DNA from 2 places in the Bacillus sp. ABR genome. Region 1 is predicted to be linked to the other one. Evidence: riboswitches for the same ligand, from Rfam matches in the RefSeq annotation. Region 1 holds a riboswitch; the other holds the start of a gene.
The links. A riboswitch is a leader RNA that binds a small molecule or an ion and turns the genes downstream of it on or off. The one in region 1 is predicted to bind S-adenosylmethionine.

Region 1 (5,033 bases):
GTCATGCTGACAATGATAAACGCAATGACGCCAACTGCTAAAAGAAGTGAGATAAGTGAGTTGAGTAAAATTTTGACGCGTAAGCTCATGATGCGCCCCCCTCTTCTTTTAGAAGCGTCTGCTTCAGACCATTTAATTTTTTGGTCAGTGTCTCAGCATTTTTTAAGATCCGGATTTTTGCCATATCGATTCCATCATTGCTTAAGTCATAGACAACATGTCCGCTTTTAATTTGATTGTTCTTGACGACCTGTTCGCTGAATTGATAGACCACTTCATCGACTTTTTTTACCATAGATGAAATCACAGCTTTTTCTGCAGTATAGTACTGATCGCTGTCAACACCAATGGCATATTTGCCTTGAGATTGCGCTTCTTTTAATACACCAACACCTGAATAACCGGCTGCAGCATATAAAACGTCTGCTTTCTTTTTGATCATATCTTTGGCTATTTTACCGCCCTTGCCTGCATCACTAAATGTACCGGCATAGGTAGATAAGATTTTGATTTTTGGATTGACTGATTTGGCGCCTTTTTGAAACCCTTGTTCAAAACGATGAATGACGTCTGCATCAACACCGCCAACAAATCCAATGACATCGCTTTTCGTTGTCATCGCAGCAAGTGCACCTGCTAAATAGCTGCCTTCCTCTTCTTTAAACGTCACAGAGGTCACATTTTTCAGCTCAGATACGGCATCGATCAGAAGAAACTGCTTCTTCGGATATTTCTTTGCGACTTTTTCTAGGTCTTCTTGCATACTAAAACCTACACCGATAATGAGATCATTACCATCTTTTACGAGTTCTGTCAGCCCTTTTTCATATGTATCAGTTTCTGCAATTTCTCTATAATCAAATTCAATGCCAAGCTCATCACGTGCTTTTTCTAATCCTTTAAATGATGAATCGTTAAATGATTGATCACCAAGACCATCATCTGTGAGCATAACGCCAATATGCTTCGCAGTTGATTTTGGCGACCCCTCCTGGTGATTACTGCATGCGGCGAGCACCATAAGCATAGCTGCCATCAGAAGCAATGAAATCTTCACTTTCATCCAAAAACACACTCCTTTTATCATCCTTACTCCTTTTTTATCGGATTTGAGGGGCGTTGTTTCAATGATATAGTGAAGGTTTTCATGACTTTTTTCATAGAAAAAATCCATTATTTAAGACAAAAATAAAAAAGTGAGCAAATGCTCACTTTTAGATCATTGACAAAGGGCTAAAATGAACTTTATTTTAGAACTTTGTCTTCTTTTCAGCGTGACCTGAAAACCTTTGCAGCCCTAGGAAGGACGAGTACCGGAGCGAATTTGACATTCGTGAGCACCGGCACGCAGGACTGACACCGAATGCGAGGGTTTGTCTGCACGCTGAAGTGAGCAAATGCTCACTTTTTCTCGTATGTCCAGCCTTCTTTTTGATAAACGAGATCATTTTTCATCAGATGACCTAGTGCTCGTTTAAAGGCTGCTTTGCTCATTTGAAATCTTTCGCGGATATCCTCTGGATCACTTTTGTCTCCGTAAGGCATGGCGCCGTTTCTTGTTCTCATATAGGTTAAAATTTCTTCTGCATCGACAGATAATGCATCCTGTTTTCTAGGAAGCAGAGAAACGTTCACGGTTCCATCCTCTTTCACTGCAATAACGCGTCCTGTAACGGTCGATCCTAGTCTTGGCTCTTCCTTTCGTTCCGTGCGGTGAATAAACCCTCGCACGCCTGTATCTGTCAGCATAAAAGAACCTGTCGCAATTAAACGATAGATTGTTCCAGTGATTTCTTTGTTCATTAAGGTTTCTGGTGCCTCAGTAAACAATTCACTGATCACGTCTTCTGTGGCTGGTTTTGCGAACATTCTGCCGTAACTTGTGACTTTCAGCATACAGTAGAGTTTGTCTCCTTTTTTCGGCCATGCTTCCTCAAATGGCGGGAGGTGTTCTGTTGCTACAAGTGCATCCTTTGACAGTCCAACATCGACAAATGCGCCCATGTCTTCTACCACGTCTACAACTTCTACCCAGCCGTATGTATGTGCGTTAATTGTAGGGATTTTCATTGTGGCAGCGAGTCTTTCTTCATGATCTACATATAAATAGACCTCTACTTCATCTCGGTCATCAAGATCCTCTGTCATTTCACTGCGGTGCAGGAGGACCGAATCTTCACCATCTGTCAAAAAGTAGCCGTATTCCATTTCGTTCTCTATTTGCAAGGTCAGTTGCTCACCTGGTCTCATGTTCTCTTCCTTCCTATCTGCCCATAAAAGAGCGTTCGTTCATCTTTAGATTCACTTTATTCTACTATACTTCTCCCCGCATGAACATCTCTAGTTCTGTTAGCTAAAGTGGACAAACTGGTCACGATTTATACCGCAGCCGGCTGAACTCTTTGCCTCATCTCTTCGATAAAGTTTCTTCTTCGCCTATTGGCATGATAAAATAGACGCAATATCAATACTTGGAGGTCATGTGTGATGGCAAAAGAAAGCTCATTTGACATTGTATCGAAAGTCGAACTGCCTGAGGTGCAAAACGCTGTTCAAGCAGCGCTGAAAGAAATTAAAAACCGTTATGATTTTAAAGGAAGTAAAAGTGATATTTCTCTCGAAAAAGAAGAACTTGTTCTCATTTCTGATGATGACTTCAAGCTTGAGCAGCTAAAAGATGTACTTGTGACAAAGCTGATCAAACGAAATGTGCCAACTAAAAACATCGATTACGGAAAAACCGAGCATGCTCTTGGCGGTACAGTACGCCAGCGTGCGAAGCTGATCAGCGGGATTGATCAAGACAACGCTAAAAAGATCAACGCACTCATCAAGCAGTCTGGCATCAAAGTGAAATCACAATTTCAGGATGACCAAGTGCGTGTGACAGGGAAAAATAAAGATGATTTACAAGAGGTGATTTCTCTTATGCGTAAGGCTGATTTGCCGATTGATGTCCAATTTATAAATTTTCGATAAATTTCAAATTTTCCATTGATTATTTCTGCATTTTTCGTTACAGTTGATGGAAGTTCAATTCATTGACATGTTCATATTGCTTTCTTATCAAGAGAGGCAGAGGGACTGGCCCTGTGAAGCCTCAGCAACCGGTGTAGTAGAAATCTATTTTCTATGACCAAGGTGCTAAATCCAGCAAGCAACTGCTTGGAAGATAAGGAGAAGAATTACGATACAGCCAAAAAGTCTTCTTCTTATCAGAAGGCTTTTTTTGTTACATAGAAATAAGGAGGAATACAATGGGCCTATTACAAGACTTACAAAATCGCGTACTGATAGCTGACGGAGCGATGGGAACACTTTTATACTCTTACGGCATTGACCGCTGTTTTGAAGAATTAAATTTATCGAAAGAGGATGAAGTGAAACGCGTGCACGAAGCTTATGTGCAGGCAGGCGCTGACATCATCCAAACGAACACATACGGTGCGAATTATATTAAACTATCCCGCTACGGCTTAGAGGAAGAAACGAAACGAATCAATACAAAAGCGGTACAAATTGCAAAAGCAGCCGCTGGCTCTGCCTATGTACTCGGAACAATTGGCGGCATTCGAACGTTTAACAAAAATGCCTACTCTATAGAAGAAATCAAACGAAGCTTTAGAGAGCAGCTGTATATCCTATTAAATGAAGAGCCTGACGGATTATTGCTTGAAACGTATTATGACATAGAAGAAGCAAAGGCTGTTCTCCAAATTGCTCGCAAAGAAACGACTCTCCCGATTGTCATGAACGTATCTATGCATGAACAAGGCGTTTTGCAAGATGGTACCCCGCTGAAGGATGGTTTATCTGAGTTATCATCTCTTGGTGCAGATGTCGTCGGCATCAACTGCAGGCTGGGCCCTTATCACATGATTCAGGCACTCGAAGGCGTTCCACTTTTAGAAAATTCGCATTTATCTGTCTATCCTAACAGTAGTCTCCCCTCTCTTGAAGAAGGCAGACTCGTCTATGATACTGATAACGATTATTTCCGAAAAAGTGCACTTGAATTTAGAAATCAGGGCGCACGCATTATCGGAGGCTGCTGTGGAACAACACCTCAGCATATTAGCGCAATGGCTGAAGCGGTCAAAGATTTAGCACCGATCACTGAAAAAGAAGTGAAGGTGTTAAAAGAAGAAATCATTTCCATCCAAGATCAGCGCACTGAACCAGGTCTTGATGAGCTGGCTGTGAAAAAACGATCGATTATCGTAGAGCTCGATCCACCGAAGAAGCTGAACTTCGAAAAATTTCTCGTTGCTGCAAATGAATTAAAGAATGCTGGCATTGATGCGTTAACGTTAGCCGATAATTCTCTTGCAACTCCGCGTATTAGCAATGTCGCTTGCGGCGCATTATTAAAGCAGCAGCTTGATATGCGTTCTCTTGTTCATATCACATGCCGCGACCGTAATTTGATTGGGCTACAATCCCATTTAATGGGGCTCGACACTCTTGGATTAACCGATATTTTAGCGATCACAGGCGATCCATCTAAAATTGGAGACTTCCCAGGTGCAACATCTGTGTATGATTTAACCTCCTTTGATTTGATTCGTCTCATCAAGCAATTTAATGAAGGCCTTTCTTTCTCAGGAAAGCCTCTTGGCAAAAAGACCAATTTTTCAGTGGCTGGCGCGTTTAACCCAAATGTGCGTCATATAGATAAAGCGGTCAAACGTCTTGAGAAAAAAATCGAATACGGCGCTGATTATTTTATTTCACAGCCTGTTTATTCTGAAGAACAGCTTGTGAAAATTCATGAGGAAAGCCGCCACTTGGATAAACCTATTTACATCGGCATTATGCCGTTAACAAGCAGCCGAAATGCAGAGTTTATTCATCACGAAATTCCCGGCATCAAATTATCTGATTCTATTCGTGACATTATGGCTAAGGCTGGCGAGGATAAAGAAAAGCAGCGAGCAGAAGGTTTAGCGATTGCCCGCTCTTTATTAGATACAGCCTGCGAATTGTTTAATGGCATTTATTTAATTACTCCTTTCCTTCGATCAGATTTAACA
Region 2 (5,033 bases), on a different contig from region 1:
GAAGGACACGAATTAATTCCTGCTGGTGATACAGAATTTGCAAGAGACCGTACATTCGGCTTTCAATCCTCTCATCTAGGAGAATGGATTGAAGAAAAGTCAGAGGGATTGTTCACAAAAGAGAACACGACCTACATTTCGTTAGCTGATCTGCGGGCTTTACGCATCGATCAAATCAAACAACAGCTCATGGGTGTGAAGGATTTCAAAAAGGTGGTTGTAAACGCAGTGGACTATGACGATGTCAAAGTCTTTGTCATCGCTCTTATTGAAGCCATTCAAGCAGGACAGCAGCTGATGATCAGAAGTGCGGCGGCGCTCACAAAAGTACTTGGCGGCATAGGGGATCAGGCCTTATTAACAAGAGGTGACTTGATACAAGAAGAAAGCCCTCATGGTGGTCTCATTATGATCGGTTCTCATGTGAAAAAAACAACAGAACAATTAAAAGCGCTTGAGCAAAATAAAGAGATGGCTTTTATTGAATTTAATACCCACCTCGTGTTAGAGCCTGATGCCTTTCGCAAAGAAATTGACCGCGTCATCCAGCAAACTGAAACACTGTTGGTAGCAGGTCAATCTGTGGCTGTTTATACAAGAAGAGAACGGCTTGATCTTGGGGATGATCGCCAAGAGGAAGAATTAAAGCTCTCTGTACAGATTAGTGATGCTGTGACAAGTATTGTCCAGCGCCTCACCATTCGTCCTAAGTATCTCATTGCCAAAGGCGGAATTACTTCCAGCGATATTGGGACAAGAGGTCTTAGCGTGAGACGTGCGACCGTGGCAGGTCAAATCAAACCAGGGATCCCTGTTTGGCAAACAGGAGAAGAAAGTAAATTCCCTTTCATGTCTTATGTGATTTTCCCGGGAAATGTTGGGTCAAAGGATACGTTAAAAGAAGCTGTAGACATACTTGAAGGATAAGGCATAGGGGGTGTTTGCGCCCCCTTATGCACCACAAAGGAGGAAAGATCATGTCGTTAGTGTTTATTGGACTTGGCGTTTTGTTATTGCTTTTACTCATGGTTGTCTTTAAGTTAAACGCTTTCATTTCTTTGATTATTGTCTCTTTAATTGTTGCTGTGTTAGAAGGGATGACACCACTAGAAGCGATTGCTTCCGTCGAAAAAGGACTTGGCAGTACGCTCGGACACCTGGCACTCGTTCTCGGTTTTGGAGCGATGCTTGGGAAATTGATGGCTGATTCTGGCGGTGCTCAGCGTATCGCGATGACACTCATTGACCGATTTGGCATCGGAAAAATCCAATGGGCGACGATGCTGACTGGATTTGTGATTGGAATTGCTCTATTTTATGAAACCGGATTCATTATTTTAATTCCATTAGTCTTTACGATCGCTCAGGCTGCAAGACTTCCTGTGCTGTATGTGGGCATGCCGCTTGTCGCTGCTCTCATCACCACACATGGCTTCCTCCCTCCTCACCCAGGGCCGACTGCCATTGCGAATGTCTTTCAAGCAAACATGGGACAAACCTTATTGGTTGGGATTATTTTAGCGATTCCTGCTGTTTTAGTAGGTGGACTTCTGTTTACAAAACTATTTAAAAAAGACCAGTTGCACGCACATATCCCAAAGAACTTATTTAATCCAAAGGAATTCACAGAAGAAGAAATGCCTAGCTTCGGCATTAGCATTTTCACCGCTGTTTTGCCTGTATTGCTTATGACTTTCAGAGCATTTCTAGAAATTTTCTTCCCTTCCTCCCCATTGCTGCCTACCGCTGAGTTTTTAGGCGAACCGGCGATTGCACTATTAATCTCAGTGCTGCTTGCCATCTACACGTTTGGGCTTGGAAGAGGAAAGAGCATGCAGGACGTGATGAAGTCCATCACGGATTCTATCGGCTCCATTGCTATGATTTTATTAATTATTGCGGGCGGAGGCGCCTTTAAACAGGTGCTCATTGATAGCGGCGTCGATCAATATATTGCAGGGATTATGCAAGGAAGCACACTTTCTCCCCTGCTTCTGACTTGGCTCATTGCTGCTGTCCTTCGTGTCTCTTTAGGATCAGCGACTGTCGCCGGTCTCACGGCGGCTGGCATTTCTGCACCACTGATTGGCCTGACGGGTGTCAGCCCTGAATTAATGGTGATCGCAACAGGTGCCGGCAGTATCACGTTCTCTCATGTGAATGATGCGGGTTTCTGGATTTATAAAGAATACTTTAACCTATCAATGGCTCAAACCTTTAAAACGTGGACATTGATGGTCACCGTGCTTTCACTTGTCGGACTTGCTGGTGTTCTTGTTGCTGATTTGTTCATGTAGGAAATTAAATTGTAAAAACCATTGACTTTTCCTCGAAAAGGTTGAATAATTGTGTTTATTAAGAAAATTGAATCAAAAGGTAACCTTATTAAGAGTGGTGGAGGGACTGGCCCTGTGAAACCCGGCAACCGCTGTTCCTAGGAACAGAATGGTGCTAATTCCTTAAGCAAGCAGATGCTTGTTTGAAGATAAGGCAGAGTTCTCACAGTATATGATGCTCTTCCTTATCCAAGGAAGAGCTTTTTTATTTGTTTTTTTAACCTGAAGAAAGAAGGGATTCAGCATGACACAAGTACAAACCATTGGAAAGAAAACAACGAAACCGCCATTCCGCGCAGATCAAGTAGGAAGTTTACTTCGTTCAGAGCGCATCAAGGAAGCACGCAAGCAAAAAGCAGATGGTACGCTGACAGCAGAGCAGCTCCGACAAATTGAAAACGAAGAAATTACACGTATTGTAGAGAAGCAAAAAGAAATTGGGTTAGAGGTTGTCACAGATGGTGAGTTCAGACGTGCATGGTGGCATTTTGACTTTCTGGAAGGACTCGATGGGGTTGAAGGATTTGAAGCAGATCAAGGCATTCAATTTCATAACACAACGACAAAAGCTAGAGGTATCAAGGTAACAGGCAAGATCGATTTTACAGATCATCCAATGCTGGAGGATTATCGTTTCCTGCACAGCATCGCTGGTGATCATACGGCTAAAATGACGATTCCAAGTCCGAATATGCTATTTTTCCGTGGAAAGCTTGAAGAAGGAGTGTATGACAGCTTAGAGGAATTCCACCATGATGTGGCACAGGCGTATAAGAAAGCCATCCGTGCTTTTTATGATGCAGGCTGCCGCTACTTGCAGCTGGATGATACGGCATGGGCCGTGTTCTTTTCTGAAAAAGGTCACGAGCAAATCAAAGCCTTTGGCCGTGAAGAAGATGAACTTCGCGAGTCGTTTGCGAAGACAATCAATGAAGCCGTTGCTGATCGCCCAGAGGATTTGGTGATTACTATGCACATTTGCCGCGGTAACTTTAAATCAACTTGGGCAGCTGAAGGTGGTTACGAAGCAGCGGCAGAAACAATTTTCGCCGGCTTAGATCTTGATGGTCTCTTTTTAGAATTCGACGACGATCGTTCTGGCGGATTTGAGCCCCTTCGATATGTGAAGAACCCAAACCTTCAAATCGTACTAGGCCTTGTCACTTCAAAATACGGTGAGCTTGAGCCAGTTGAACAGATTAAAAAACGCATTGAGGAAGCGGCTCAATATGTGGACATTAACCAAATTTGTTTGAGTCCACAATGCGGATTCGCCTCAACAGAGGAAGGCAACCTGTTAACAGAAGAGCAGCAATGGGAAAAGCTGCGTCATGTGATTGAGATTGCTGATCAAGTGTGGACTTCGTAGTCCCTCAAAGGACAAAAAAGACAAACCGCAGTATGAGCGGTTTGTCTTTTTCTTTTATGCATCCAAATGTTCACCATTAGTCGCAATCACTTGTTTATACCAATCGAAGCTTTTCTTTTTCTTTCTATCTAATGTACCGTTTCCTTCGTTATCACGGTCGACATAAATGAAGCCGTAGCGTTTTTTCATTTCAGCCGTTGATGCGCTGACTAGGTCAATTGGGCCCCAGCTTGTATAACCGATCAGGTCTACTCCGTCTGCGATGGCTTCTCTCGCCTCTAGCAAATGGCTTCTGAGGTAATCAATTCGGTAATCGTCTTGAATTGATCCGTCTTCTTCTACTTGATCGACAGCACCCAATCCATTTTCTACGATAAACAAAGGCTTTTGGTAGCGGTCATACAGCTGATTCAGTGTTGTACGAAGTCCTTTCGGATCAATTTGCCAGCCCCAATCACTTGCTTCTAGATAAGGGTTTTTCACACCTTCAAATAGGTTACCGCCAGTAACTTGTTCAAGAACCTTTGGATCTGTACTCGTCACAAAACTCATATAATAACTGAAGCCAATATAGTCAACTGTATGGTTTCTTAAAATGTCTTCGTCCCCGTCTTGGAACTCAATGTTGATGTCATTTTCAAGGAAATAACGTTTCATGTAACCTGGGTAATAGCCTCTTGCCTGTACATCTGAGAAGAACAATGTTTTACGGTCTTGCTCAATTGCAGCAAACATATCCTCTGGTCTTGAGCTGTACGGGTATGTGGTCATCGCTGCAATCATACAGCCAATTTTTGCATCTGGAATGATTTCATGTCCTGCTTTAACAGCCAGAGCACTTGCAACAAATTGGTGATGCGCTGCTTGATATTGAATGCTTTTCTCGTCTTCCCCTTCTTCAAATACAAGCCCGCCGCCAGTGAAAGGTGCATGTAACACGACATTGATTTCATTGAAGGTCATCCAATATTTCACTTTATCTTTAAAGCGAGTAAACAATGTTTTAGCGTATGTTTCATAAAGATCCACAAGCTTACGGTTTCTCCATCCACCGTAGTTTTTCACAAGTGCAAGCGGCATTTCATAGTGAGAGATCGTGACAACTGGCTCAATTCCATGCTTATGCAGTTCATCAAATACTTTTTCATAAAAAGCGAGGCCTGCTTCATTTGGTTCCGCATCGTCGCCATTTGGGAAAATACGCGGCCAAGAAATAGATAGTCTGAAGCTCTTGAATCCCATTTCTGCAAAGAGTGCAATATCTTCTTTATAGCGATGGTAGAAATCGATGGCATCATGATATAAGTTTAGGTCTTTCATTGATTCAT

Region 2: linked by a shared signal. The riboswitch ahead of OIT90_RS00925 (5-methyltetrahydropteroyltriglutamate--homocysteine S-methyltransferase) and the one ahead of OIT90_RS15985 (bifunctional homocysteine S-methyltransferase/methylenetetrahydrofolate reductase) in region 1 are both predicted to bind S-adenosylmethionine.

The regions. Positions count from the first base shown of each region.
Region 1 is NZ_JAOYSL010000005.1:101,828-106,860, forward strand. Features, by position in the region: gene OIT90_RS15965 (methyl-accepting chemotaxis protein) at 1-89, opposite strand, end outside; gene OIT90_RS15970 (BMP family lipoprotein) at 86-1,063, opposite strand; gene OIT90_RS15975 (CvfB family protein) at 1,402-2,250, opposite strand; gene OIT90_RS15980 (YajQ family cyclic di-GMP-binding protein) at 2,488-2,979, shown strand; SAM riboswitch class I at 3,061-3,179, shown strand; gene OIT90_RS15985 (bifunctional homocysteine S-methyltransferase/methylenetetrahydrofolate reductase) at 3,258-5,033, shown strand, end outside.
Region 2 is NZ_JAOYSL010000001.1:200,343-205,375, reverse strand. Features, by position in the region: gene OIT90_RS00935 (four-carbon acid sugar kinase family protein) at 1-927, shown strand, start outside; gene OIT90_RS00930 (gluconate:H+ symporter) at 978-2,297, shown strand; SAM riboswitch class I at 2,380-2,492, shown strand; gene OIT90_RS00925 (5-methyltetrahydropteroyltriglutamate--homocysteine S-methyltransferase) at 2,581-3,705, shown strand; gene OIT90_RS00920 (glycoside hydrolase family 1 protein) at 3,760-5,033, opposite strand, start outside.